Cystobacter fuscus: one gene and its partners. The protein of the gene in region 2 interacts with the protein of the main gene of each other region in a pairwise test. Links are inferred from orthologs where the notes say so. Each region holds a gene or a part of one and is shown on either strand. Other genes may lie near its edges.

Region 1 (9,600 bases), 2.4 Mb from region 2 along the record:
CTTCTCATGCCCGCGACCCCCACAGCCAATGGCCGGAAGATGTCCGGAGGTGGAGAAACCGAGCCTCCGCCACCGCGTCTGGCGACCCTCCCCGCTCGCGCGAAGTTGGAGCGGATGATTCAAGTGGCCCGAGGGCACAAGAAGGCCCTCGTGCTCACCCACGACAATCCGGATCCCGACTCGCTCGCTTCCGCGGTGGCCCTGGCCCAACTGCTGCGCGAGCGGGCGGACGTGGCCGAGGCGCGCGTGGCCTACAGCGGACTCATCGGCCGCGCGGAGAACATCGCGCTGGTGAAGGTGCTGCGCCTGCCCGTCGTGCCCATCGCCCAGGTGGACCTGGACGAGTACGACCTTTTGGGGCTGGTGGACACGCAGCCGCCCACGGGCAACCACGCGGTGCCGCCCCGGCTGCGCCGCGAGGTGGACATCATCATCGACCACCATCCCCTGCGCGACGAGAGCCTGGAGGCCCCCTTCGCGGACGTGGGTGGCGACTACGGCTCCACCTCGACGATGCTCGTGGAGTACCTGCGCGCCGCGCGCCTGGAGCCCTCGACGGAGGTGGCCACCGCGCTCTTCTACGGCCTGAAGGCGGACACGCGCGACCTGGGGCGCGAGACGACCCCGACGGACATCGACACGTACCTGTGGCTGTTCCCCCGGGCGGACAAGCAGTTGCTCGGGCAGATCGAACACCCGGAGCTGCCCGCGCGCTACTTCCAGATGTACCACACGGCCTACGAGCGGGCGAAGGTGTACGGGGACACGGCGATCGTCACCGACCTCAAGGAGGTCTACTCGCCGGACATGGTGGCCGAGGTGGCCGAGCGCCTGATGTTCCTCGAGGGGATGAAGTGGTCGCTGGCGTACGCCACGTTCCGCAACCAGCTCTTCCTGTCCCTGCGGGTGAAGGACCGGCGGATGAACGCGGGCCGGCTCATCCGGGAGATCTGCGGGGACTACGGCGGCTCGGCCGGAGGCCATGGCAGCATGGCGGGCGCGCGCATTCCGTTGTCGGGCCGCGCCAATCAGCGCAAGGCCATCAAGCGCGAGCTGGTGCACCGCTTCCTCGAGGCCTTCGGGGTCGCGGACGAGCGGCCGGTGGCGCTCCTGTCGGCGCCCTCGCCGTGATCTACTGGGACTACAACGCGGCGGCGCCGCTGCGGCCCGAGGTGGCCACGCTGCTGTCGCGGGCCTTCACCGAGGGCGGCTTCGGCAATGCCTCCAGCGTGCACCGGGTGGGCCGCGAGGCGCGGGGCCGGCTGGACGCGGCGCGCGCGCGGGTGGCCCGGGTGCTGGGCTGCGAGCCGAAGGAGGTGTGCTTCACCGGCTCGGGCTCGGAGGCGGACGCGCTGGCACTCAAGGGGGCGTGGCTCGGAAGGAAGGAGCCCCGGCGGCGGCGCGTGGTGAGCACGGCCATCGAGCATCCTTCGGCGCTGGCGGCGCTCCACCAGCTGGAGGCCCTGGGCGCGGAGGTGGTGCGGCTGCCACCGGACCGCACGGGCCAGGTACCACGGGAGGCGCTGCTCGAGGCCCTGACGCCCGACACGCTGCTGTGCTCGCTGATGTGGGCGAACAACGAGACGGGCGTGGTGCAGCCGGTGGCGGACGTGTCGCGTGCGTGCCGTCAGCGCGGCATCCTGTTCCACACGGACGCGGTGCAGGCGGCGGGAAAGCTGCCCCTGCGCCTGGGCGAGGTGGACGCGGACCTGCTCTCGCTCTCGGCGCACAAGTTCGGCGGGCCCGCGGGCGCGGGAGTGCTCGTGGTGCGCAAGGGCGTGGACGTGCAGGCCCTGACGCCCGGGCACCAGGAGGCCGGGCGCCGTGGGGGCACCCAGAACGTCCCCTACGCGGAGGCGTTCGCCCTGGCGCTGGAGCTGGCCTGGCAGGAGCAGCCGGCCGTCGCGGAGCGGCTGGGCGCCCTGCGCGATACCTTCGAGCGCGAGGTGCGCACCCGGCTCGCGGACGTGATGGTGAATGGCGAGACGGCCCCGCGGGTGCCCAACACGAGCAGCCTCACCCTGGAGGGCGCGGACGGCGAGGCGCTGCTCATCGCCCTGGACCTGGACGGCATCTGTGCCTCGTCGGGAGCGGCCTGCGCGTCGGGGACGCTGACACCCTCGCACGTGCTGCGGGCCATGGGGCTCACCCCGGCACGCACCCACGCCACCCTGCGCTTCTCCCTGGGCCCCCCCACGACCCGGGAGGAAGTCGAGCGCGTCGTGGAGGCGCTCGTGCGGCACGTCCCCCGGGCGCGTGAGCTGAATACCCCCTAGCCTCCCGCCCGGCGCCGCTCACCCCTTCTGGCTCACCACTTCTGATCGGGGAGCCAGCCCTTGCGCACCTCGTCCGGAGGCTGCCCATAGCCCGGCAGCCCCTCGTGGGACTCCTGGGGCTTGGACGGCTGGCGCTCGGACTCGCGCTCCGGTTGGGCCTCCCGCTGCTCCTGGGGCTTCTTCTGCTCCTGATTCGCCATGATCGTCGTCCTCCCTGGGCGCGCATGCGCCCGCTCATGAAGGAAATCTCCGCACGCCCGGCGCTCCCGGCAGGCGGAGGCGAGCAACCCACCGGGCGCTCACCATTCGCCCCGGACCGCCTACTTCGTGTCGGAGATGCCGAACAGGCCACGCACCACGGCGGCGATGGCCAGGGGCGTGCCCACCCACTCGTCGTAGTGCGGCGTCAGGGCGGCGGCGAAGTCCTCGGCGCTGGCGAAGCGCTCCGCGGGGGAGATGCTGAAGCCCCGGGCGATGATCTCCTCCAGGGGCTCGGGGATCTCCGGGCGGATGAGGCTGGGCGCCACGTAGTCCCGGTAGATGATCTTCTTGAAGACCTCCTCCGGCGTGGCGCCGACGAAGGGGCGCTGGAGCGTGAGCAGCTCGTACAGCACGACGCAGGCGGCCCACAGGTCCACCTGCGGGGACAGCTCCCCCTGGAGGGCCTCGGGCGAGAGGTAGTAGGGCTTGCCGAGCACTTCCCCGCCCTGGAGCACGCCGTCCACGCGCAGGCGCGCCACGCCGAAGTCCCCCAGCTTGATGTCGCCCAGGCGGGAGATGAACAGGTTGGAGGGCGACACGTCGCAGTGGAAGAGCCCGCGGGGCTCGCCGTTGGGCCCCGGAAGCGAGTGGGCGTAGGCGAGCGCGTCGAGCAGCACCCGGCACAGGTAGAGGGCGAAATCCAGGGGCAGGTAGATGCCGCGCTGCTTGCAGCGGCGCAGGATGTGGCCCAGGTCGCGCCCGTCCACCAGCTCCATCACCATGAAGTGCTGATCGGCCACCGAGCCCACGTCCAGCACCTGGACGATGTTGGGGTGGTTGAGCAGCTGGGTGAGGCGCGCCTCGGCGTCGAAGAGCGCGAGCGAGGCGGGATCCTGCACGAGCGCGGGCAACAGCCGCTTGAGGGCCACGACCCAGCCCTGGCGAGGTCCGGACAGGACCCGGGCGCGGAAGACCTCGGCCATTCCTCCTTTGCCCAGGGCGGACAGGATTTCGTAGTGGCCGAGGATGCGAGGCACCCTCGAAGAAGCAGAGGAACTCACGCGCTCACGGTCCCTGGGCTTGCCGCCTTCTGGCGGGGGCCTCGGCGTTCTTGAAGGCCTCCTGGATGTTCTCCGTGTACCGCGCGATGGAGCCGGGATCCGACAGCAGGAGCTTCTCCAGCCCGAGATCCTGCGTGCCCGCCTTGAGCGCGTAGCCCGACTTCACCGCCTGCTCCAACAACAGCAGCGCCTGCTCCTTCTTTCCCAGCCGGCTGTAGGCACACGCGAGGGTGTAGGCGATGCTCGGCTCGCGCTTGTTGAGCTTCTGGGCCCGGCTCAGCATCTCGACGGCCTCGGTGATCTGGTTGCGCATCAACTGGGCGGTGCCCAGCCCGAAGAAGGCCACCCAGCTCTGCTCACCCAGGGCGATGCTGCGCTCGAACTCGGTGACCGAGCCGCCCCACTTCTTCTCCCGCAGCAACTGCTCACCCCGCTCCAGCGCCGCCTTGGCGGCCTCGGGGTTGCGCCGGCTCGCCCCCCGCCCGGACATCAGGCTGGCGCGCGCCGCGGCGGCGGCGTCCTGGGCCGCGCTCACCGCCCTGGGCGAGCGCAGGACCACCAGCCCCTCCTGACCCAACACCGGCGACAGGCACCCCTGCTGGATGCGCACGTAGGCCGTCAGCGAGCCCTCCTCGGGGCTGTGGAAGCCGAGCACCGGCAGCGCCTGCCGCTCCGGGCACCCTTCGCCCTGCAGACACAGCTCGAACTGCCCCACGAGCACCCGGCCCTGCAGGACGCCGTCGAGCACCGGCGTCCCGGGCTCGAGCCCACACGGGTTGCCCCTGCTCGCCCGGCCCACCAGGCGTTCACCCTCGGTGCTCAACTCCACGGTGCCCCAGATGTCCGCCTGGTAGCTGCCCTGGAGGGGGAGCTCCGCCCCCCGCGCGCCAGGAACAGCGGCGATGAACGCCACCAGGCTGATTGTTCTCGAAACGGACACCATGGATGGAGCGCCGCATCATATGAGGGCCCCGACCGCCTTGTAAACGCGCGGCGATGGCTTGACCCATCCCACCCACGTCCTTATCATTCCCGTAGATGCTTCTGGGGGGTTTCCAGGAGTTTCCCGATGTCGAAGTTTCGTTGGATTTGATTGAAGGTCTTGTCCCCTGCGGGGCGCGTGATGCCCAGCAGAAATTCGAACCGATACGTCCATCACGGGGTCCGTTTCAGGTTCCATGAGCAAGCCCTCCCCTCCGGGGAAGAGGGAAGCCTACGGTTCCATGACTTCGAACCCCACCTGGCTTTTTAGGGTTCAATGGACGCTAGGCACACGGCCATTTCGCGGGGGGCTTTTTCTTTCTCTTGGCGGGGAGTGGGGCAGGTGAGCGAGACGGTGGCGCAAGAGGGAGTGGGTCGGAAGGTGACGCTGCGTGAAGAGCTGACGGCTCGTCGCAAGGCGATGACACCCGACATCATCGACGAGCGGGGATTGAAGGTTCAGTCGCGCTTCCTGGCGACCCCCTACTACAACAAGGCGCGGACGGTGGCGCTCTACGCCCCCATCCGAGGTGAAGTGCCCACCCGGGACATCCTGATCGCGGCCCTGCAGGACGAGAAGATCGTCTGCTATCCGCTGTCGCATGTGCACGGGCGCATCCTGGCCTTCCGCGCCATCAAGTCCGAGGCGGAGCTGGAGCCGGGACGCCTGGGGGTGCGCGAGCCCACCAACTCGTCGGAGCTCATCGCGGTGGATCAGATCGATCTCTTCGTGGTGCCCGGCCTGGGCTTCACGCGCGATGGCAAGCGCCTGGGACGAGGGGGCGGCTACTACGACGCCACCCTCAAGGCGGCTTCCGCACGCAGCCGGCGCGTGGGACTTGCCTTCGGCGACCAGATCGTCGACACCCTGCCCACGACGAATGACGACGTGGACATGGACCTCGTCGTCACCGAGTCGCAGACGATGCGCGGGCTCTACCGCGACTGGGATTTCCTCGACACGTGATAGTCCTGTTCATGGGTGATGTGGTGGGCAAGCCAGGGCTGCTGGCCGTGCGCACCCTCCTGCCCAAGTTGATCGCGCGGCACTCGGTGGACCTGGTCATCGCCAACGCTGAAAACAGCGAGGGCGGTGCCGGCATCTCCCCCGAGTCCGCCGAGGCGCTGCTCGACAGTGAGGTCAACCTCCTGACGAGCGGCAATCATTTCTGGACCAAGAAGGTCATTCTTCCCTGGGTGGAGGAGCATCCGCACCTGCTCTTGCGGCCGGCCAACTACCCCAAGGGGGCGCCGGGACGCGGGCACACCGTCATCCAGACGCCGGACGGGCGCAAGCTCGGGGTGCTCAACCTCGAGGGGCGCGTGTTCATGAAGCCCCTGGACAACCCGTTCGCGGTGGCGCCGGAGCTCGTGGCGGAGCTGCGCAAGCAAACGCCCTGCATCCTCGTGGACATGCACTGCGAGGCCACCAGCGAGAAGAACGCCATGGGCGCGCACCTGGACGGCAAGGTGTCCGCCGTGGTGGGCACGCACACCCACGTGCAGACGGCCGACGAGCGCATCCTCCCGGGCGGCACCGCCTTCATCACCGACGTGGGCATGTGCGGCCCGCTCGACTCCGTCATCGGCGTGCGCAAGGAGCTGTCCATCGAGCGCTTCGTCACCCTGCGCCACAACCAGTACGAGGTCGCCAAGAACCTCGTCTACCTCCAGGGCGTGGTCATCGAGCTGGATGACAAGACGGGCAAGGCGCGCTCCATCCAGCGCATCCGCGAGCACCTGCCGGGCACCTAGTACTATCTGCCGGAAAGTGGGGCCCTGGGCGAAGCCGCACCAGCGCCCCTCACTCATTCCGGAACCACTCCGCCGGGATGCCCAGCGCCGCGAGAATTCGCTCGGGCGAGTTCTCTCCCTTGATGTCACGGACAGCCGGCACAAAGGAATCGTCACGAGGCGGCAGCGCAAAGTGGCCGATGCATTCTCCTCCGCGCAGGACGTTGACAAAGAACATGTCCAGGTTCGGTGAGGCAATTACGCCATATGCCATCACATCTGGAAGCCGCTCCGAGAGCGTGATGTCGGCGAAGCCGACGTCGCCTGTTTCGCTGGAAACCCGGAGCCCTTGCGGTGTGTCCTCGAACCGGTAGTGTCCCGGAGGAAATGGGTCCCCGGCATCCTCCAGCGCGCGAGATGCCTCTTGCGCCCGAATACCCTCCACCAATGCGACTTTGCGCAGCGGTCTCTTTGAGCTTGAGTCCGAGGGCAACTCACGGCCTGGCAGCAGACAGCCGAGAGACTCCGCCAGCGATTCTGGGTCCACCTCCAAGACCTCCAACACACCCTTTCGCCACGACGTGACGGCCCACGGATCGTTGCCGCGATCGATCGCGTACACGGGCTCATCGACTTCGCGTGACAAATCCTTGGCGATTTGGAACTCAGCCCCCACGTCGCTGGAGTCCGCACCCACGATGGCATGGTAACGGCCACGGCCCGGGATGACCTCGAAGGATGGCCCTTTCCCGTGCTCCTCGTCCCCCTCCAACATCAGCGCGGCACGAACGCGGCGCTCAAGCCGCGCTGGCTCGCCTGGAGTCAGGACTGCCCATAGAGGCCACCGGTTCATGGCACACCTCCTGACAAGTTCTCCGGCAGATTCAGTGCCGCACGTAGCTGCTTCGTCTTGTCCAGGATGCGAGCCTCCTCTAGTTGAATGAGCTTTATTCCCGGCGACTGCTTGAGTAGGAAGTCCAAAAGCTTGGCTCTGGTCGGGCCGCTCAGGTTGTCTGTACTGACGAGAAACGGTTGTCCGTTAGGTGCCTTGGCTGCGTCCGCGAGTTGGTCGAGCAGGTGCTGGAGTTGCTTTACAAGCGCCTCCTGCTGTTCGTTGAGCTTGCTGCCGGCCCTGCGGGCCAGCCATGAGTCAAGTGCCCTGCGCCAGCGGTTGTCGTTCCAGCCTTTGACCTCTACTCCATGTTGAAGCTTCGACCCCGTCATCGCCGTCAGCAGGTTGTCGATGACGTGCCCTGCTTTCATTTTCACTTGCCGCCCGGTAAGTCGGAAGCCCGGGAAAAGTTTCTGTGCGTTGTCTTCGGTCAGCATTTCGGCCGCGACGCCTCGGAGTTGTTCGCGGACTCGCCGTTGAAGCTTCAGGTTCCACGGTTCTGCTGCTGCCTGCTGGAAGTCCTTCCACGGCGTCATCTTGTTCCTGCCCATGAAGTTGAGGTCCTTCATGAGCAGCCCTGTCGAGTGCAACCAGCCCAGGTCCACGCGGCTCCTGCCTGCTTTCCTCGCCAGCTCAGCCACGGCCTCCGCTTCCAAGTCTGGGTGGCTGACGAGCCACGCGGCCTCCTTCAGGAAGGCAAGCGGGTCCTTCAAGCTCGGAGCTCCCGAGCGCCTCAGTAATTCCGCGAGCGCCGGCTTCGCCGCACTGCGGGTGGCCGCACGCATGTTTTCCACCGCAGCGAGGTAGGCCTGGGCCTTGTCGGCCGGCAGGGCCGCCGCACGCCGCGCCACCGCGCTGTAGGCGCTCGCCATCTCTTGGCTTTCCGCCGCCAACTGCTTCAGCGCTCCCAGCGTCTTCTCGGCTTCCTCGGCCACGAGCCCCGCGCCGCGAATGCCCCCGAGGGCCCGTGCAGCGGCCATTTCCCCTCGTATGGCGAAGAAGACCTGCTTGAAGGCTTCGGCTCCGCCAGGAAGGGAGAAGCGCAGCCCGTCCGGTGTCGCAACCGCCCTACCCTCGGCGAGCATGCGCTCCAGCGTTTTCACCAGGGCCTGGACGGACTCCACCGACGCACGCAGTCCGGACGAGACCCGGGCGCCAGCCGCGCTCAACACCAGCCCTCCCCGGTGTACCAGCTCGCGTCCTATGCCCGAGGTGGCGAGCTTGTAGATATCCCGGCCAGCCAGCACCACCATGGCCACGTCATGTACCGCAAGAAAGTCCCGTCCCTCTGACGTCTGCGACAGCTCCTCCCGGTACGTGTCCACCACCGCGAGAGTCGCTACCAGCGAGACGCGGCCCACGAAGAGGCGCACCGCCGCTCCGCGTGCCGTCTCCAGCGTGCCGCCTTGCGCGGCTGTGGCTGGCACTCTTGTCCACAGCGGTGCCTTCGTCAGGGCGGAAACGGCGCCGTACACCATGTGCATCTCGCTGATGCGGCTCACTGAAGACCACACAAGTGCCTTGTCTGGCGTGGAAGCGAGCAGGGCCAACTCCATGGCCGTCATCAGGTGCGAGCGCGGCTGTGGCCCATGCACTTCCACCCGCACCCATTCCAGTGGGTGCAGAGCCCGGCTGCGCGACGCCTCGTCCACCGAGGACAGGTAGCGGGCCTGGAACTCCTGCCGCACCGGCTGGAAGTACAGGGCCATGCGCCTGGAGGGCCCCACGGCTTCTCCGGGCAGAGCGGGTTCGGCTCCGAGGCGCACTCCCTGCTGCTCCTCCCACGCTTCCGGCGCCACCAACATCGTGGACACCAGCCCAGAGGGGACGTTGAGCAGGTATGTCCTCTCACCCTCACGCCCCAGGTGGATGGTGGGCAGGGACTCGAGGAGGTCCAGCACGAGGGGAAACGAGGCGAGTGCCTTCTGGGTGAAGGCCTGTCCCAGCAACACCTTGCTGTCCGGCGCGTTGCTGCCGAGCAGCTTCTCCAGCACCCCACTCGAAGTCAGCTTGCGCTCCAGGGGTGGAAACTCCCGGTCAGGCGTGGACACCACCACACGCGCTAGCAGGTGCACGGCCTCCTCCTTCATGTCGGAGGTAAGCGCAGGACCTGTGAGGATGGTGTTGAAGACACCCAGTCGCTCGTCCGGGGTGAGGAGGGCGAGCACGTCGTGATCGAGGGAGACAAGGGGCTGGGGCGCATGCGGTGTCGCCGTGGCGAGGGCTGTCTGGAGCAGCTCTCGTCGCAAGGTCGCCAACTCGCCCGTGCCGGCTCCCAACCCCGGCCGCCAGTCCCCCGGTCGAATGAGGAGCGTGCCTGGGTAGTACCAGTAGGCATTGCCCTCGGGGTGCTCGAGTGGCTCGGGAGCGCCGGCAACAGTATTGAATTCGGCGCTGTAGCCCCGCCAGCGCCCGTCCTTCCCGGGGATGATGACGCGCGGGCTTCCACGGGAAG
Region 2 (9,502 bases):
GGCATGCCCGGAGTGGACATCGAGCGTCCGCCGGAGCGGGGCCGACGCGAGGGCAGCTGCGCGGCCTGGAGGGTGAAGAGCTGTTCGAAGGTGGTGCGCGGCGGCAGCCCCGCCTGACCACGGAGGAACTGATTGGCCTCGCCGGTGTCCTGCGTCACGAGCTCGGGCTGCTTCGTGGTGGGGTTGAGCCGATGCAGCGTGCCCCCTCCGCCCATCTCCCGCAGCACGCGGTAGGTGAGCGTGTCCTGCCCCACGAACGTCAAGGCGCCCTTGCCCGGCTTCTGCGCGGAGACGGAGAAGGCGGCATCCCCGCCTCGGCCATCCGCGTAGAGCAACGCGAGTGTCAACCCGGACAGCGGACTCGGCTCCGCCGTGGGCGGCTTGAGCACGAAGTACCCGGTTTTCAGGGCGAAACGGCCGGCGGGGGAAAACCCCCGGACATTCTGGACGGCGAGCTCAACGAAGTGCATGCGCCCCCCATTCTAGCGCGTGCGGATATGAAAAAAGGGAGCGTCCCTGAACGGGCGCTCCCCAAAAAGAGACCGGCCGGGCAGGCCGGAGTCGACTCAGGCCTTGGCCTGGTGGGCCTTGGCGGCGCGGCGCATCTCCGCGTCCTCCTGGCTCTCCACGCGGGAGGCCTTGCCCTTGAGGTTGCGGATGTAGAAGAGGCGGTTGCGGTTGACGTGACCGCGGGTGAGGACCTCGATCTTCTCGTAGCGGGGGCTGTGCACCGGGAAGATGCGCTCCACGCCCACGCCGAAGGACACCTTGCGCACGGTGAAGGTGGCGCGGTTGTAGCCCCGCGTCTTGCGGATCACGAGACCCTCGAAGGCCTGCACGCGCTCCTTGTCGCCTTCCTTGATCTTCCAGTGAACTCGAACCGAGTCACCCGTTTGGAAAGCGGTGACGTCCTGACGGAGGTTCTTGGCCTCCACGTACTCGATAGCGCTGCGACGCATGACTCACTCCAGAAAAGCTTGGACTGGCGGTACGAAAACTTGAGAGCGGGCCGTCCTACCAGAGAGCCGGGGGGCGGACAAGCCCGCAAAGCACCACCCGGATCTGGAAACCACCGGAAGGACTACAACTCCTCCTCTTTCTTCTGCAACAGCTTCACGTCCGCCTTGCCCAGTTCCAGGCGAGCGAACAGATCCGGCCGCCGCTCCTGGGTGAGCCGCAGCGCGTGCCAGCGCCGCCACCGGGCGATCCGCGCGTGATCCCCACACTGGAGGACGGCGGGCACCTCGGCTCCCCGGAAGGAGGGAGGCCGGGTGTAGTGCGGATGCTCCAGGAGGTTCTCCTCGAAGCTCTCGGTGATGCTGGAGGACTCGTTGCCGAGCACCCCGGGCAGCAGCCGCGCCACGGCGTCCACCACGGCCAGGGCGGCCACCTCGCCTCCGGTGAGGATGAAGTCGCCCAGCGACACCTCTCCATCCAGGAAGGGCATCACGCGCTCGTCCACCCCCTCGTAGCGGCCGCACACGAGGATGAGCCCCGGCTCCCGGACAAGCTCACGCGCCCGGGCCTGGGTGAAGGTCGGGCCCCGGGGACTCATCAGCAGGACCTTGGCGCCCGCGGGAGCGCGGCTCCGGGCGGCCTCGATCGCGGCCACCAGGGGCTCGGGCTTCATCACCATGCCCGCGCCGCCGCCGTAGGGGGCGTCGTCGGTGACGCGGTGCTTGCCCTCGGCGTAGTCGCGGATGTGCGTGACGGTGACGCCCAGCAGGCCCTTCTCGCGTGCCTTGCCGAGGATGCTCGCGCCCAGGTAGCCCAGGACGCTGTCGGGAAAGAGGGTGAGCACCTCCACGGGGTACATCACGCCTCCTCTTCCGGTCCGCCTCCGCCCACCTCCAGGTACTCCGGAGGCTTCACCACGAGCCGCCCACCCGGGATGTCCACGGTGGAGACGAAGTCGTCGGCGAAGGGCACGACGAGCTCCTCACGGCCCTCGGCGCGGATCACCAGGTTGGGCACCTCGCCGGTGTCCCAGAGCTCCTCCACGCGGCCGAGCACGTTGCCGGCCTCGTCCACCGCGGTGAGACCCACCAGATCGCCCTGGAAGTACTCGTCCTCCTCGGGAGGCTCGAGGTCCTCGCGGAAGACGAGCACGGTGGCGCCCACCAGGGCCTCGGCGTCCTCGCGGCGCTCCACCTCCTCGAAGACCACGAGGGTCTCCTTGGGGGTGGGCCGCACGGACTCGATGCGCAACAGCCGCTCCTGGCCCGCGCGGGTGCGCACGAGCACGCGCTCGACGTAATCGAGCGACTCGGAGGCGGGATCGAAGGGGCGCACGGCCACTTCACCCTTGAGCCCATGGGCCCGGGCCACGTAGCCCATTTCGAGATGAGGCTTGAGGGTCACTGGCCCTCGGGAGGGGCGGAAGAGGCGGCCTGGGGAAGGCGCCGATCGTCCTGGATTTCCAGGCGGACCTTCTGGCCCTGCTTCTGCCCCGCGGCGCCGAGCAGCGTCCGGAGGGCGCCCACGGTGCGCCCGTCACGGCCGATGACCTTGCCCACGTCCTCGGGGGAGACCTTCAGCTCGAAGAGCCGGGCCCCGTCCACCTCGGACGCGCGCAGGCCAACCTGATCGGGGTGATCGACCAGGGCCCGCACCAGATAGAGGATGAGTTGCTCCACGCTGTCGACTCAGCCCCGGCAGGGACTAGGAAGCGGGGGTGGCGGCGGCGGTGCGCTTGTGGCGCTTGATGAGCTCGCCAACGGTCTCGGAGGGCAGCGCGCCGCTCTTGAGCCAGTACTCCAGACGCTCCGCGTCGAACTCCACCTTGGCCGGGTTCTGGTTCGGATCGTAGGCGCCCACGGCCTCGATGAACTTGCCGTCCCGGGGGTTGCGGGAGTCGGTGGCCACCACGTGGTAGTACGGCTTCTTCTTGGCGCCCGCGCGGGCGAGACGGAGGACAACGGCCATTTCTGATGCTCCAGGTGAAAACTGAAGGTGAGACAAGAAGGTGATCAGCTTGGAGGGGGGCGCTCTTAACGCCCCCACGAGCGGATTGTCAAGGAAGCTCGGGGCTTTGCGGCGTTTCCGAGGGACTCTCCCCTCCCCGGTTGGCCAGTTGGCCACAGGCGCCGGCGATGTCCCGGCCCCGATTCTGCCGGATGAAGGCCGCCACGTGCCCGGCGCACAACAGTTCCCGGAAGCGCTCGGCGCGCTCGTCCATGGTCGTCTGGAAGCCCAGGCCGGGGTTCTCGTTGTAGGGGATGAGGTTGACCTTGGCGGGGATGCCGTCGAGCAGCTGGATGAGGCGCGCGGCGTCCTCGTCCGAGTCGTTGAAGTCGCGCAGGAGCACGTACTCGAAGGTGATGCGGCGGCCCTGGCGCAGGGGGAACTTGCGGCAGGCGTCGAGCAGCGCGGCGATGTTCCACTTGCGGTTGACGGGCATCGTCTTGGAGCGCTGCTCGTCGGTGCTCGCGTTGAGGGAGATGGCGAGCTTCACGTCCGTCTCCTGCCCGAAGCGCTCGATCATCGGCACGAGCCCCACGGTGGACACGGTGATGTGGCGGTGGCTGAAGTTGGGCCCGTCCTGGGACTGGAGGATGGAGAGCGCCGTCTTCAGGTTCTCGAAGTTGTGCAGGGGCTCGCCCATGCCCATGAAGACCAGGTTGGAGAGCGGGCGCAGGGTCTCCAGGCTCTCGTTCCTGCGCACCTCGCGGTTGACCGCGTGCACCTGGGCGACGATCTCCCCCGGGGTGAGGTTGCGCTTGAGGCCGAGCGTGCCCGTCATGCAGAAGGTGCACGCCATGGCGCAGCCCACCTGCGTGGACACGCACAGCGTCTTGCGATCCTCGGAAGGCATGTAGACGGACTCGATGTAGCGGCCGTCCCGGGTCTTCCAGCGGTACTTGATGGTGCCGTCCACCGAGCGCTGCTCGGCGTCCTTGACGAGGGGGACGATCTCCGCGCGGGCCTTGAGCTTCTCGCGCAGGGCCTTGGACAGGTCCGTCATCTCGTCGAAGGAGGTGGCGCCGCGCTGGTGGAGCCACCGGTAGAGCTGGCCGGCGCGGAAGGCGCGCTCGCCGAGCTGCTCGGTGAGGAAGCGGGTGAGCCCCTCCAGGGTCAGGCTGGAGACCTCCGTGCGCGGCGTGGCGGCCGGGGTGGGCGCGGGCACGGGCGGAGCGGCGGTGTCGACGGTGGCGCTGGCGGGCTCTGTCGGCGTCATCATGGTTCCAACGGAGAGGTGTAGGAGCCACTTCCCACAACCAGGCCGGTGGAGTCAAAGGAGGGCTCGTCCCCTTCCCCGCCCTGGATCTATCCTCGCTCGTTCCGGCCCCCGTCGCGTCGCGGGCGGCCCTGGTACGACGGAGGGACACACACCATGCGCATCGACACCCGAGCAGTCGAATACACCCACGGCGACAAGTCCTTCGAGGGCGTGCTGGCCTACGACGGCCACCGCGAGGGCAAGCGTCCCGCCGTCCTGGTCTTCCATGGGTGGGAGGGCCGCAGCGAGGCGCAGCTCGACTTCGCCAAGAAGCTCACCGATTGGGGATATGCGGGTTTCGCCTGCGATCTCTACGGCAAGGGACTGAGAGGCACGACACCCGACGAGTGTCGGGCGCTCATGACCCCCCTGGTGTCGGACCGAGCGACGCTGCGCGAGCGCATCCTGAAGACCGTCGAGACCATCCGGAACCAGCCCGAGGTGGACGCCACCCGGGTAGCCGCGATCGGGTTCTGCTTCGGAGGGCTGTGCGTGCTGGACCTGGCGCGCACGGGCGCGGACGTGCGGGGCGTGGCGAGCTTCCATGGCCTGCTCGGCCGCCCCGAGGGCCTCGCGGAGACGGAGATCAAGGCCAAGGTCATGGTCTTCCACGGGTGGGACGATCCCATGGCGCTGCCGGAGGACGTGGTGGCCCTGGGCCGCGAGCTCACCCGGTGCAAGGCGGACTGGCAGGTGCACGCGTACGGCGCCACCATGCACGCCTTCATGGCGCCGTTCGCCAATGATCCCGCCTCGGGCATCCTCTACAGCGAGAAGGCCTCGCGCCGCGCGTGGACGTCGCTCGCGCCCTTCCTCGCCGAGGTCTTCTTCTCCTGAAAGACGAAGGCCCAGTCCCCGCGAGCTGCGCGGGAGCCGGGCCTCAAAGTCCATGGGGCCTCCTACCGAGGCCCGCCGGGACTACTTCTTGCCGGAGTACTCGTAGCCGTGGATCTCGGTCTCGCGGAAGAAGTACGCGATCTCGTTCTTCGCGTTCTCCAGGCTGTCCGAGCCGTGCACCGTGTTCTGGTCGATGCTGGTGGCGAAGTCACGGCGGATGGTGCCGGGGGCCGCGTTGGCCGGGTTGGTGGCGCCCATGAGATCACGGTTGCCCGCGACGGCGTTCTCACCCTCGAGCACCATCAGGACGACGGGGCCGGAGATCATGAAGCTCACCAGGTCCTTGAAGAAGGGGCGCGCCTTGTGGACGGCGTAGAACCCCTCGGCCTGCGCCTGCGACAGGTGCTGCAGGCGGATGGCGACCGGCTTGAGACCCTTCTCCTCGAAGCGGGAGATGATCTTGCCGATGACGCCCTTCTGAAGCCCGTCGGGCTTGATGATGGACAGCGTACGCTCGATGGCCATGGTCCTGGCTCCTCGTTGTGTCGTTGGGAAGTGAGGCGGAAAACGGGGGAACTAGCGGCTCTTCTTCGGAGGACCGCGCTTGATGGCCTCCTGCAGCGTGGTGCCCAGCTCGGCGGGGCTGGCGGCCATGAGGAAGCCCGCGGCCTCCATGGCCTTGATCTTCTCGGACGCCGTGCCCTTGCCGCCGGAGATGATGGCGCCCGCGTGACCCATGCGCTTGCCCGGAGGAGCCGACTGGCCGGCGATGAAGCCCGCGATGGGCTTCTTGAACTCGCGCGCCACGTACTCGGCACCGGCCTCCTCGGCGTTGCCGCCGATCTCGCCGATCATGATGACGGCGTCGGTCTCGGGGTCGTCGTTGAAGAGCTTGAGCACGTCCACGAAGTCCGTGCCGTTGACCGGGTCACCGCCGATGCCCACCGCGGTGGACTGGCCCAGGCCCAGCTGGGTGAGCTGGTACACGGCCTCGTACGTCAGCGTGCCCGAGCGCGACACCACGCCGATGCGGCCCGGCTTGTGGATGTGGCCCGGCATGATGCCGATCTTGCACTTGGCGCCCGGGGTGATGACGCCGGGGCAGTTGGGACCGATGAGGCGCACGCCCGGCTTGCCCTGGATGTAGCGCTTGGCCTTCACCATGTCGTTGACGGGGATGCCCTCGGTGATGGTGATGATGAGGGAGATGCCCGCGTCGGCCGCCTCCATGATGGAGTCCGCGGCGAAGGGGGGCGGCACGAAGATGACCGAGGTGTTCGCCCCGGTCTGCTTCACCGCGTCGGCCACCGTGTTGAACACGGGGACCTTGCCCTCGAAGTCGGTGCCGCCCTTGCCCGGCGTCACACCGCCGACCAGCTTGGTGCCGTACTCCAGCATCTGCTTGGAGTGGAACGAGCCCGCCGAGCCGGTGATGCCCTGGCAGAGGACCTTCGTGTCGTTGTTGACGAGGATGCTCATGGCTTGACCTTTCTCTGCCTGGAACTACTTCACCGCGGCGACGGCCTTCTCGGCGGCCTGGCGGAGGTTGTCGGCGGGGGTGATGGCGAGGCCGGAGTTGCTCAACAAGTCCTTGCCCTGCTGCACGTTGGTGCCCTCGAGCCGGACCACGAGCGGGATCTTCAGCTGCACTTCCTTGGCCGCGGCGATGATGCCCTCGGCGATGATGTCGCACTTCATGATGCCGCCGAAGATGTTGACGAGCACCGCCTTGACCTGCGGGTCGGCGAGGATGAGCTTGAAGGCCGCCGTCACCTTCTCCTTGCTCGCGCCACCGCCCACGTCGAGGAAGTTGGCCGGACTGCCGCCCACCAGCTTGATGGTGTCCATGGTGGCCATGGCCAGACCCGCGCCGTTCACCATGCAGCCGATGTTGCCGTCCAGCGCGATGTAGGCCAGATCCCACTCCTTGGCCTGGGTCTCGCGCGGCTCCTCCTCCGCGAGATCACGGTAGGCGAGCAGATCCTTGTGCCGGTAGAGCGCGTTCTCCTCGAAGTCCACCTTCGCGTCGAGCGCCACCACGCCGCCATCCTTGGTGATGACCAGCGGGTTGATCTCCACGAGCGAGGCGTCCGCCTCGGTGTACACGCGGTAGAGCGCGGAGCAGAACTGCACGAACTTGTTCACCGTGGGGCCGGTGAGCCCCAGACCGAACGCCAGCTTGCGGCCCTGGAAGTCCTGGAAGCCGGCGATGGGGTCCACCGCCTCGCGGAGGATCTTCTCCGGGTGCTTCTCGGCCACTTCCTCGATCTCCACACCGCCCTCGCGCGAGGCCATGAAGGTAATGCGCGAGGTGGCGCGATCCAGCGTCACGCCGAGGTACAGCTCCTGGCCGATGGCCAGGCCCTCCTCGATGTAGACCTTGTTGACCGTCTGGCCCTCGGGCCCGGTCTGGATCGTCTTGAGCTTCATGCCGATCATCTGCTGGGCGAGCTGCTTCGCCTCGGCGGGGCTCTTGGCCAGCTTCACGCCGCCGCCCTTGCCACGGCCGCCCGCGTGAATCTGGGCCTTCACGACGACCACCGAAGTGCCCAACTCCTTCGCGGCCTTCTCGGCCTCGTCGGGAGTGGTCGCGAGGATGCCTCGCGGCGTGGGGACTCCATACTTCCGGAAGAGTTCCTTGCCCTGGTACTCGTGGATCTTCATCGAAGCTCCGGGTGACGCGGATAACGCGCGACTGGCCGCCGGGAGCCAGCCCCCCGGGACGGCTGCCTCTCTCGCGCAGAATGGCCCGCTTGGCAAGACCCGAGTGTCAAGGGCCCTGCTCTGGCGGACGGAAAAAGACCGAGGCTCCGGCCCGACGAATTCACGCCAGACGCGGAGCCTCGGCAAAACTAAAGCGGGGTGACACGCGAGCGCTAGCCCGGACCGCCCGTCGCCTTCTTGTCACCTTCCTGATTGAAGAAGATGTCCTTGATGATCTGCTTGGTCACCTCGCGGTTCATCACCGCGATGGAGGTGGTGAGCGGGATCTCCTTGGGGCACACCTTCACGCAGTTCTGTGCCTTGCCGCAGTCCTGGATGCCACCCGGGCCCATGAGCCCGCGCACGCGCTCCTCGGAGTTCATCTTGCCCGTGGGGTTCATGTTGAAGAGCCGCGCCTGGCTGATGGCGGCGGCGCCCATGAACTCGTTGTCGATCGTCACCTGCGGGCACGCCTCGAGGCAGCTGCCACACGTGATGCACGTGGACAGCTTGTACATCACCGAGTGATCCGCCGGAGACTGGCGAGGACCGGGGCCCAGGTTGTGGGTGCCGTCGATGGGGATCCACGCCTTGACGCGCTTGAGCGCGTCGAACATGCGATCACGGTTCACCGCCAGGTCGCGCGTGACGGGGAACTTCTTCATCGGCTCGAGCGTGATGATGGGCTCGCCGCCGCCGATGATGCGATCGATGAGCGCGGAGCACGCCATGCGCACCCGGCCGTTGATGTTCATGGCGCAGCTGCCGCACACCTCTTCCAGGCACGCGGCGTCCCAGATGACCGGGGCCACCTTGCGCCCGTCGGTGGTGACGGGGTTGCGCTGGATCTCCATGAGACAGGAGACGACGTTGGCTCCCTGGCGGTAGGCGATGCGGAACTCGTCGTAGTGCCCCTGCTGATCCGGACCGTCCTGGCGCCAGATGCGGAAGGTGACGTGCTTGGTCGTGTTGCTGACAGGCGCTTGCGTCGTGGTCGCGTGGTCCATGTCGTTCCCTCTCTGCTCAGGCGTACCAGCGCGGCTCGGGGTCGAGCACGGGCGTGGGGATGTCCTCGTAGCTGATCTGCGGCGTCTCGGGCGAATAGGACGCGAGCGTCGTCTTGGCCCACTTCTCGTGGCGCTTCTTCCACAGCCCCATCCAGTTGGGATCCTGCGTCGGGTCCTTCGAGGCGGGCTCGGGCAGCGAGAAGTCCGGCTTGTAGTGGGCGCCGCGGCTCTCGTCGCGCAGCAGCGCGCTCTTGGTGATGACCTCGGCCAGCTCGAACATGTTCCAGAGCTGGTTGGCGTAGGAGATGCTGCGGTTGGCCACGTTGCCCGTGTCCAGCGCGTTGATGTTCTTCCAGCGATCCTTGAACTCGCGGATCCGATCCAGCGTCTTCTGGAGCCGGTCGTTGTAGCGCACGACGGTGACGTTCTCCGTCATGATGTCGCCGAGCTCCTTGGTGAGCCCGTACGCGTTCTCCTTGCCGTCCATCTTCTTGATGGAAGCGAAGCGCTCCTCCCAGAACTTCTTCGCCTCGGCGAAGTGCTTCTGCAGATCCGCGTCGGTGGCGCTCTTGGTGTTGCTCTTGGCGAAGGACGCCATGGCCGGGCCGCTGAGCATGCCGGCGTAGATGCAGGACAGGAGCGAGTTGGCGCCCAGGCGGTTGGCACCGTGGTAGGCGTACTCGGCCTCGCCCGCGGCGTACAGGCCGGGGATGCGCGTGGTGTGGTTGACGGGGCT
Region 3 (9,424 bases), 4.5 Mb from region 2 along the record:
GGCGATTCAGAGTCCTCGGACGACTCGGCGCCCTCGGGCGGCGCGGACTTCGCGGCGGACGCGGACTCGCTCGCCACCGCTTCGCCCGTCTCGCCCGCCTCGCTCTCGTCCTCCTCGGACTCGGGCAGCTTGGAGATGCCCGTCACCTTCTCCTCGGCGCTCTCCAGGGCGATGAGCCGCACGCCCTGCGTGTTGCGGCCGATGACGGAGATTTCCTTGGCCTTCATGCGGATGAGCATGCCGCCGTTGGTCACCAGCATCACCTCGTCCTTGTCCGTCACCGGCACGAGGCCCACCACCTTGCCATTCCGCTCGGTGGTCTTGATGTCGATGATGCCCTTGCCGCCACGGCCCTGCTGCCGGTACTCGGCCTCCTGGGTGCGCTTGCCGTAGCCGTTCTCCGTCACCGTGAGGATGGTGGTGTCCTTCTCCACCACGTCGGCGCCCACCACCTCGTCGCCGTCCTCCAGGGTGATGCCCTTCACGCCGTAGGCCTGGCGGCCCATGGAGCGCACTTCCTGCTCGGGGAAGCGGATGCTCATGCCGAGCGCGGTGGACAGGAGGATGTCCTTGGAGCCGTCGGTGATCTTCACCGCGACGAGCTCGTCCCCCTCGTCGATGCCCAGCGCGATGATGCCGCTCACGCGCACGTTGGCGAACGCCGACAGGTCCGTGCGCTTGACCACGCCCTTCTTCGTCACGAAGAAGACGAACTGGTTCTCACCGAACTCGCGCGTCACCAGTACCTGGGCGAGCCGCTCGCCCTCGCCGAACTGCACCAGGTTCACCATGGCCTTGCCGCGCGAGGTGCGGCCGGCGAGCGGCAGCTCGTGCACCTTGAGCGAGTAGAGCCGGCCCTTGTTGGTGATGGGCATGAGGAAGGCGTGGGTGCTCGCCACGAACATGTCGGTGACGAAATCGTCCTCCTTCGTCGTGGCCCCCGTCTTGCCGCGCCCACCGCGCTTCTGCGCCCGGTACTCGGACAGCGGCGAGCGCTTCACGTAGCCGGTGTGCGAGAGCGTCACCACCATGGTCTCCTCGGCGATGAGGTCCTCGCTGGTGATCTCCTCCACCGCGCCGGTGATCTCCGTGCGCCGCTTGTCGCTGTAGCGCTCGCGGATCTCCTTGAGCTCCGTCTTGATGACGTTGAGCAGGCTCGTCTCGTGGGCGAGGATGTCCTCCAGGCGGAGGATTTCGCGCACCAGGTCCACCAGCTCGCGGAACAGCTCCTCGCGCTGCAGGCCGGTGAGCCGCTGCAGGCGCATCTCGAGGATGTTCTTGGCCTGATCCTCGCTGAAGCCGGCGCCCTCGTAGCGGTGCTCCAGGCCCGAGTAGTTGGGCTCCTCGGCGCGCGCGCGCGACTCGAGCAGCGCCATCTGCGCCTTGGCCTGCGCGTAGTCGATGCGCTGCAGGTTCTTGAAGCGCTCCTGCTCGTAGAGCTCGGGCGACAGGATGTGCATGAGGCCCCAGCGCGCCTCGTCCGGGTCCCTCGAGGCGCGGATGAGGCTCACCACCAGGTCGATGAGATCCTGCGCGACGAGCAGGCCCTCGACGATGTGGCGGCGGGCGCGCGCCTTGCGCAGCTCGAAGCGGCTGCGGCGCGTGACCACGTCGCGGCGGTGCGAGATGAACCGGTCGAGCAGCTCCTTGAGGGTGAGCGTGCGCGGCTGGCCGCCGTCGATGGCGAGCATCACCGCCCCGAAGGTGGTCTCCATGGGGGTGTTGGCGAACAGGTTGTTGAGCACCACGCCGGAGATGGCATCGCGCTTGAGCTCCACCACGATGCGCATGCCCTGGCGGTCGCTCTCGTCGCGGATGTCGCTGATGCCCTCGAGCTTCTTGTCGCGCACCAGGTCGGCGATCTTCTCGATGAGCCGCGCCTTGTTCACCTGGTAGGGGATTTCCGTGACGATGATGCTCTCGCGGTCGCCCTTCTTGGAGGTTTCGATCTCCGTGCGCGCCCGGATGGTGATCTGCCCGCGGCCCGTCTCGTAGGCGCGGACGATGCCCTCACGGCCGGTGATGATGCCGGCGGTGGGGAAGTCCGGACCGGTGATGAACTGCATCAGATCACGCACGGTCGCGGTGGGGTGATCGATGAGGTGCAGCGTGCCGTCGATGACCTCACCCATGTTGTGGGGCGGCACGTTGGTGGTCATACCCACGGCGATGCCGGAGCTGCCGTTGACCAGGAGGTTGGGGAACTTGGTGGGGAGGACGAGCGGCTCGAGCAGCGAGTCGTCGTAGTTGGGACCGAAGTCGATGGTCTCCTTCTCGATGTCCGCGAGCATCTCCTCGGCCAGACGCTCCATGCGCACTTCGGTGTAGCGCATGGCCGCGGGGGAGTCGCCGTCCACCGAGCCGAAGTTGCCCTGGCCATCCACGAGCAGGTAGCGCAGGGACCACTCCTGCGCGAGCCGCACCATGGCGTCGTAGACGGAGGAGTCGCCGTGGGGGTGGTACTTACCGATGACGTCGCCCACCACGCGCGCGCTCTTCTTGTAGGCGCGGTTGTGGAGGTTGCCCAGGTCGTTCATCGCGTAGAGCACGCGGCGGTGCACGGGCTTGAGGCCATCGCGCACGTCGGGCAGGGCGCGCCCGATGATGACGGACATCGAGTAGTCGAGATACGAGCGGCGCATCTCGTCTTCGATGTTGACTTGGATGAGTTCTCCCACGGCGCCCGAAGGAGGCGCGGGGGGCGTTGCCGGCTTGTCGGTGGTGTCGTCGGCCATGAATTCGTGGGTCAGGGGAGAGGCCCGCCCGAGGGGACCTCTCCAAGAGATTGGGTGTACGTAACCCCCGGATTTTCCAGCGTCAACAATGCTGATGCCCGGGACGTGGGGGGGAGCCAGAAAGAGGACCCGGAGCCCGCCCGGTTGGCGGGCATTGAACTCAACCCAGGACCTCGCGGGCCTGTTGTACCAACCGGGTCAGACGCGAGGGCGCCCACCATCCGCGCGACACCCGCGTGCCCATTCCATGGCGTTGGATCAACTCCCGGAGTGCCTCGCACACGCGCTCGCCGTCCGGGCCATGACGGCCTTCATCCGCCTGCCCGGCGAGCTTGTCCAGACGGGCCCAGCGCGCGGGCGTCCAGCACTCGTCCTCGGGAATGTCCGGCCGCTGCGCGTCCCAGAGCTCGTAGGCCACCTCGAACAGTGCCGCCCGGGCGTCCTCCAACACCCCCGAGGCGTGCAGGCGCACATGAGGCGCGTATTCCCGCTCGAAGAGCCACCACATCACCGCCAGACACTCGGCCGGGTCGGGCTCGAGCGGGGCGAGCCGCAGCCGAGCCATGTGCAAGAGCCGGCTCCGGGCCTCCTGGTACCAGTACTCCGCGTGAAGCAGACGCTCGGTGCCGGTGCCCGGCGGGCGGCGCGGCGCGAGGGCGGCCCGCTCGCGCAGCTCCGCCACCATGAAGCCCCGTGCGTCCACGCCGGACAGGCGGCGCCAGAGCGCGGCCAGCGCCGCCTCGCCCCGGGCCCACCCCAGGGACAACTCCTCTCGCTGCAGGCTCGAGAAGGGCAGCCGCCCGGAGAGCAGCACCGGGTGCGCGAAGAGCGGCTCGAGGCGCCCGGCGAACAGCACGGCCTCGCGCAGCGCGGGCAGGGAGTCCGGCAACAGCTCCGCCGCGGTCTGCTCGCGCAGGTGGACGGGCACGTCGCGGGGCAGGGTGATGAGCCAATCCTCCAGGGAGCTCATCAGGCCGGCCAGCGACTCCTGGGCGCTGCGTCCGAGCTTGCGCGCCACGTCCCGGGCGAGCTGCTCGCGCAGCGAGTGCACTTCCCACAAGGTCCGCACCGTCGGGTGGCTGGTGGGCCAGTCCTCGGCCTGGGCGCGGCGCAGCGCGGGGCCGAGCAGGGCGTCCAGTGCGTCCTGATGGGTCCGCACCTCGCGCAACAGGGGCAACTCCTGCCGCAGCCGCTCCTGCCATCGGGACTCGGCCAGCGCGAGCACCAGGCGGTAGTAGCGCTCCCGGGCGGGCGCGAGCAGAGCGGACTGGCCCTCCAGACGGATCTGGAATTCGTCGTCGATGGGCGCGGCCATGAGGAGGAGTATACCTCCGGATTCACGCCGTCTGGGTGGCGACATCCTTGGGCCGCAGCGGGGCGGCGAGCCGCTCGGCCTCGGCGCCCAGGGGGCCCTCGGGGTCCAACGCCCTGGCGCGCTCGAAGGCGGCGAGCGCGCCCTCGCGATCTCCCTTCAGCTTGAGGGCCACCCCCACGTTGAGGTGCGCACCGCCATTGTCCCGGTCCATGGCGAGCGCCTCGCGGAAGGCGGCGAGGGCCTCGTCCAGGTCTCCGGCGAGCAGGGCCTCCTTGCCGGCCTGCACGCGCTTGTCCGCGTCGTTGACGAGCTCCACCTGGAGCAGGCTGCCCCCGGCCACGGTGACGATGAGCGCGCGCAGGATGCCGCCCCAGTAGAAGGTCAGGCCCTCGGCGGCGGCCACGGCGGCGATGGGCAGGTCCGGCAGCAGTTGCTTGCCGCGGAACTTGAAGCGCACCTTCGTGTAGCGGCCCTTGTTCGCCCAGTGGATGACCTCCCCGCGCAGCTTGTTCAGGCCCTCCTCGATGCGCTTGGGATCGATCTCGAAGGGGAACGCGACGCCGCCCGAGGCCTCACCCGAGGGCAGCGCCTTCTGCTCGGACACGGACTCCGCCACGGGTTCGGCCACGAACTCGGGGAAGGAGGAGGCGGGGGGAAGCACCTCCACCGGAGCGGAGGGCGGCACCGGGGCCCGGGCCTTCTTCTTCGCCGCGGCCGGCCGCGCCGGGGCCACCGGCTTCTTCACGGACGAGGGGCGCTTCTTCGCGGAAGCGGCGCTCTTCTTCGGAGCCGCGGCGGCCTTCTTCGGGCTCGCCGGGGCCTTGCGGGGTGAGGTCTTCGCCATGGTGAGGGGACTCTAACCAGTCGCGAGGCAACACGCTCGCGGGGGCGCCCCTCACCCTGGCAGCCGCCAATCCACGGGCGCGCGCCCGCGCTTCTCCAGCTCCGCGTTGGCGAGGCTGAAGGGCTTGCTGCCGAAGAAGCCCCGACTGGCCGACAGCGGCGAGGGGTGCGGACCCTTGATCACCGCATGTCGGCGCTCGTCGATGAGCGCCTCCTTCTTCTGGGCATAGCTGCCCCACAGCACGAACACGACCGGCTCCGGCTGCTCGCTCACCGCCCGGATGACCGCGTCCGTGAAGGCTTCCCAGCCGCGTCCCGCATGGGAGTTGGGCTCGGCCTCGCGCACCGTCAGCACCGCGTTGAGCAGAAACACGCCCCGCTCGGCCCACTGCACCAGCGAGCCCTCCTTCGGCCGGGGCAACCCCAGGTCCGACTGGAGCTCCTTGAAGATGTTCACCAACGAGGGCGGAGGCTTGACGCCCGGCCGCACCGAGAACGCCAACCCGTGCGCCTGTCCCGCCCCGTGATACGGATCCTGCCCGAGGATGAGGACCTTCACCTGGCCGTACGGCGTCAACCGGAAGGCCGAGAACAGATCCTCCTCGGGCGGATACACCTTGTGCTGCTGGCGCTCGCGCGCCACGAACTCCTCCAGTTGCCGGAACCCCGGGCTCGCCAGGACATCCCCCAACGCCTCGCGCCACTCCTCGGGGAGCAGGCTCTTCAACGAACTCATCGTGCCTCCACGACTCACGTGTCGATGAGGCCCCTCTACCCGACTCGCGCGGTCAGCTCGTGCCCGAGTGCCTGAAAAGTCGGATGGAGGACCCTCGGCGCCCAAGCAGTACCCCAAAACACGACGGGCCCGGAGAGGAAATTCCTCCCGGGCCCGTGGGTGAGAATGCTGGCGCTCTGGATTTACTGCAGCAGCATCTGGGCCATGCGCTGGGCGGCGAGCTCCGTCGCGTTGTTCAGGCCGAGCTGGCTCAGGCCCTTCTGGGCGAAGTTGCCCATCAGCTGGCCCAGCACGTCCGTCACGCCCTTCTTGCCGGTGGCCAGGTTGAGCGCGGAGCTCAGGATGCTGTTGCCGCCCGCGCCGTCCAGGAACCCCGCGGCCCCGCCGAACTTGCCCAGCAGGTTGCCGAACACTCCTGCTCCGCCGCCACCTCCGGGGATGAGGCTGGAGGCCGCGCTGAACAGCGACTGCGTCAGGCTCTTGCCGCTCGCGAGGTTGCCCGCGAAGCCCAGGGCCGCGCCCGCCAAGGGGTTGACCATGGAGACGATGGGAGCCGCGAAGCTGGCGATCTTGCCGAAAGCCTTACCGAGTCCGCCGAGGAGACCATCCTTGCCGCCGATGAAACCCATGATGAAATCCTTTTCGAGGGGCCGCCGCAGCGGCCGTAAGTGCTACTGACAAAAGGATTCTCGCGCGCCCTGATTATTTGTTTCCTGATCCCCCGAGAATTTCGCCTTTTTTGAAAATGCTTGGGAGATCAAGGGGATGGGCATGCTCCCGCGAGAAGCTCAGGGCTTGAACTTGGGCTTGGGGCGCTGGAGTTCCAGTTCCTGAGACAGCTCCTTGGACGCGGCGTCGGACTTCGGGGGAATCTTGTAGGGGACGGAATCCTCGCCGCCGAGCGTGCGCTGGTACTGCGCCGGCGTGGGGCCCTTGTTGAAGCCATCCGTCGCCTGGCCGGGGATGATGGGGATCTCTCCCTTGACCAGCTTCTGCATGTGGTTCTCGACCTCGGCGACGGTCGGAATGCTGGGGTCCTCTTTCTTGAGCGCCTCGTCCGGGACGATCATGATCGCGGGCGGCTTCTCCGGATGGGAGGCGTAGTCGAGGATCTTCTCCACGTACTGCTCCACGGGGATCTGGAGCAGACGGGCCTGCTCCTTCACGTCCGGATCCTTCAACAGCTCGTCGCGAACGTCGTCGATGGGGCGCCGCAGCTTCTTGCCTTCGGGCTTGCTCTTCTCTTCGGACATAACGAGGTGCTCTCCAGAGGGAATGAGGGCCGGAGCAGGGTCGAGCGTGCGTCGCCACGTCCAGGCCCGGGCGGAGGGCCGTATTGCTAGCCCAGTCGCGCCCCGGATTGCAAAAAGGCATCCCCTGGCCCGCCGCCGGGTGGGGGTGGTGCGCTACGGTCTTGGTTCTCGCGGAGACTGCAATGCGTCGCTTCGAACTGGTCGAGGGCTCGTCGAGGAAGTTCTGGGAGATTGAAGCGGGGGACACCGGCTTCACCGTGCGATGGGGGCGCATCGGCACGAGCGGGCAGACCCAGCAGAAGTCCTTCCCCTCCGCCGAAAAGGCCCGGGCCGAGCAGGACAAGCTCATCGCCGAGAAGCAGAAGAAGGGCTACGCGGAGGTGGGCAGCACTCCCAGCGCCGCGGCACCGCCCTCCGCGAGTCCGCCTCCACCCGCGCCCGCGAAGAAGGCCAGGGCCGCCGCGTCCCCGCCTCCATCCGAGGCACCCGCCTCCACCGCCCCCGAGGCACCGGTCCCGCCTCCACCCGCCGCCGACCCGGACGCCCCCATCGCCTGGACCGAGGCCCTCCTGCGCCGCGTGTATCCCCGCCGGGGCGGTGTCGCCGCGCCGATGCGTCCGCTCGCCCCCGTGAAGAAGTCCTGGGCCCTGGTGCGCGAGGACTTCCTCGAGCGCGTCCCCCCCGGGCTCATCCCCGAGGACACGCACAAGAACAACCGCACCGCCGAGACCCGCGCCGTCGCCGAGCGCATCTCCCGCCCCGAGCCCTCGCTCGGCACGCCCGAGGAGGACGCCGTCCTGGTCATCTTCCTCCAGTACCAGGAGTCCTGGAACAAGGTCCCCCGCCACGAGCCCATCATCGATCTGCTCTTCGCCCTGGGCGGGCCCGTCCACGCCACGCGCGCCGCGCTCCTCTCCCTGGACCTGTATCTGACGGGGGCGAAGGCGCTCCAGGCCCGGCGGGGCGTGAACACCCAACCCCAGCACCAGCACTACAACCTCCTGTCGCGCGGCCACCTGCGCGGCCTGCCCCGCCTGCGGGCCCTGCTCGCCACCCAGACGGATGACGCGGGCTACCAGGCCGCTCGTGACGCCGCCGCCCTCCTGCGCGACTCCAAGGTGCGCCGCGACGCCTCCGCCTTCCTCTTCCCCACGGAGACCTCCTGGGTGCAAGAACAGGCCGAGGAGTTCATCACGGCCCAGGAGCCTGGAATCCCCTTCATCCTGAGCAGCGTCTCGGAGCCCGACACGCTCTCCCCGATCATCCCCCAGGTAGACGTCTGGAATCTGCTGCGCGAGCCTAATGGCCACCTGGCCTCGCTGCTCGATGGCATGGGCGTGCACAGCCTCGCGCTCCTGCGTGAACTCCAGCCCAAGCCCATGGGAGCCGAAGCGGTGCGGGTCTGGGCCGAGATCACCGCGAGCATCAACACGGACGAGGCGATGCAACTGCTGCTCGACGCCGAGAAGGAGGCGCTCCCGTTCCTCATCGAGGCGACCGTGCGCTGGCCCCACCGCGCGCTGCGGCTCATCACTCCCCGGGCCTCCCTCCGGGGCAAGGAAGGCGATCAGGCGCGCTCCATCCTCGGCCACCTGCTGCGCCGCGAGCCCGACGCCACTCGAGCCGCCCTCCCCCTCCTGTCCGACGAGGCACGCGAGGTGGTGGCCCGCCTCCAAGCCCAGCTCGGCCCCGACGTCCCCGACGCGGCTCCCGAGCAGCTCCCTCCCGTTCTCGCCCGTCCCCCCTGGCGCTCGAGCCAGAAGCCCGAGGCGCTCCCCGTGCTCGACGGAGTGGTACCCCCCGCGCTTCCCGACGCGCTCGTGTGGCGCGAGGGCGAACAGGCCGAATGGTCGCGGCGCAAGGGCTGGGAGTACAAACCCTACGGCAGCACCCCGGAAGAGCAGGCGCTGCTGAGCGGAAAGGTGGACCTCGCCCGCGCCAAGGGGCGGCTGGACATCCGTTTCTTCGTCTACGCTCCGGAAGCGCTCGCCCTCGCCCACCTCGACGGGCTCCAGCTCAACCGCTACGAGGAGCAGTGGCTCCCCGCCATCATCGCGCGGCTGGGCCTCGCCGCGCTCCCCACCATCGCCGACTTCGTCACCACGCACGGCACCGAGACCTACGCCCTGCTCACGCCCTATGCCGTGACCCGGCTCGCCCCCCAGATGGCCGAGGCCTTCCACCGCACCAAGAAGGCCCGCCCCACCGCCCGCGCCTGGCTGCTACGCCACCCCGAGCACGCCACCGCCGGACTCCTCGTCCCCGCGCTCGGCAAGCCCGGCAAGGCCAAGGACGCCGCCTGCGCCGCCCTGCGCCTGCTCGCCTCCAACGGCCAGGAAGCCACCGTGCTCGACGTGGCCGGCCGCGTGTCCCCCCAGGTGCGCGAGGCCGTGGGGCGCATCCTCGCCTTCGATCCGCTCAACCTCTTTCCCGCGAAGCTCCCCACCCTGCCCGAGAACCTCGGCCTCGATGGGCTGCCCCGGCCCCTGCTCCGCGATCGCTCCGCGAAGCTGCCCCTCGCGGCCATCCGGGAACTCGCGAC

The links.
Region 1: the proteins of ndk (region 2) and CYFUS_RS32745 interact in binary tests that used the Escherichia coli proteins (3 or more experiments, as listed by UniProt). The link is inferred for Cystobacter fuscus from one-to-one orthologs.
Region 3: the proteins of ndk (region 2) and ung interact in binary tests that used the Escherichia coli proteins (3 or more experiments, as listed by UniProt). The link is inferred for Cystobacter fuscus from one-to-one orthologs.

What each region holds. Positions count from the first base shown.
Region 1 is NZ_CP022098.1:8,119,001-8,128,600, forward strand. The notes cover bases 3,737-6,674. They hold CYFUS_RS32745 (5-formyltetrahydrofolate cyclo-ligase), read left to right. Parts: upstream 3,737-4,862; coding sequence 4,863-5,486; downstream 5,487-6,674. Other genes in these bases: CYFUS_RS32735 (tetratricopeptide repeat protein), read right to left, coding at 3,737-4,481; CYFUS_RS32750 (TIGR00282 family metallophosphoesterase), read left to right, coding at 5,498-6,274; CYFUS_RS32755 (hypothetical protein), read right to left, coding at 6,324-6,674. Also shown: CYFUS_RS32720 (DHH family phosphoesterase), read left to right, coding at 7-1,131; CYFUS_RS32725 (cysteine desulfurase family protein), read left to right, coding at 1,128-2,276; CYFUS_RS51905 (hypothetical protein), read right to left, coding at 2,309-2,476; CYFUS_RS32730 (serine/threonine-protein kinase), read right to left, coding at 2,597-3,460; more of CYFUS_RS32735, read right to left, coding at 3,543-3,736; more of CYFUS_RS32755, read right to left, coding at 6,675-7,106; CYFUS_RS32760 (hypothetical protein), read right to left, coding at 7,103-9,600. UniProt on the Escherichia coli protein: Involved in the removal of 5-formyltetrahydrofolate.
Region 2 is NZ_CP022098.1:5,673,293-5,682,794, reverse strand. Bases 3,860-6,699 are described here. They hold ndk (nucleoside-diphosphate kinase), read right to left. Parts: upstream 5,582-6,699; coding sequence 5,138-5,581; downstream 3,860-5,137. Other genes in these bases: sucC (ADP-forming succinate--CoA ligase subunit beta), read right to left, coding at 6,560-6,699; sucD (succinate--CoA ligase subunit alpha), read right to left, coding at 5,633-6,535; CYFUS_RS23110 (dienelactone hydrolase family protein), read left to right, coding at 4,334-5,056; rlmN (23S rRNA (adenine(2503)-C(2))-methyltransferase RlmN), read right to left, coding at 3,860-4,177. In the rest of the region: CYFUS_RS23145 (ATP-binding protein), read right to left, coding at 1-470; rplS (50S ribosomal protein L19), read right to left, coding at 567-959; tRNA (guanosine(37)-N1)-methyltransferase TrmD, read right to left, coding at 1,082-1,816; ribosome maturation factor RimM, read right to left, coding at 1,816-2,337; CYFUS_RS23125 (KH domain-containing protein), read right to left, coding at 2,358-2,636; rpsP (30S ribosomal protein S16), read right to left, coding at 2,662-2,925; more of rlmN, read right to left, coding at 3,014-3,859; more of sucC, read right to left, coding at 6,700-7,720; sdhB (succinate dehydrogenase iron-sulfur subunit), read right to left, coding at 7,933-8,766; sdhA (succinate dehydrogenase flavoprotein subunit), read right to left, coding at 8,783-9,502. UniProt on the Escherichia coli protein: Major role in the synthesis of nucleoside triphosphates other than ATP. The ATP gamma phosphate is transferred to the NDP beta phosphate via a ping-pong mechanism, using a phosphorylated active-site intermediate.
Region 3 is NZ_CP022098.1:1,170,736-1,180,159, reverse strand. What follows is about bases 3,788-6,549. They hold ung (uracil-DNA glycosylase), read right to left. Parts: upstream 5,630-6,549; coding sequence 4,946-5,629; downstream 3,788-4,945. Other genes in these bases: CYFUS_RS04885 (hypothetical protein), read right to left, coding at 6,418-6,549; CYFUS_RS04890 (hypothetical protein), read right to left, coding at 5,812-6,258; CYFUS_RS04900 (tetratricopeptide repeat protein), read right to left, coding at 4,073-4,894; CYFUS_RS04905 (hypothetical protein), read right to left, coding at 3,788-4,050. In the rest of the region: gyrA (DNA gyrase subunit A), read right to left, coding at 1-2,735; more of CYFUS_RS04905, read right to left, coding at 2,896-3,787; more of CYFUS_RS04885, read right to left, coding at 6,550-6,882; CYFUS_RS04880 (WGR and DUF4132 domain-containing protein), read left to right, coding at 7,065-9,424. UniProt on the Escherichia coli protein: Excises uracil residues from the DNA which can arise as a result of misincorporation of dUMP residues by DNA polymerase or due to deamination of cytosine.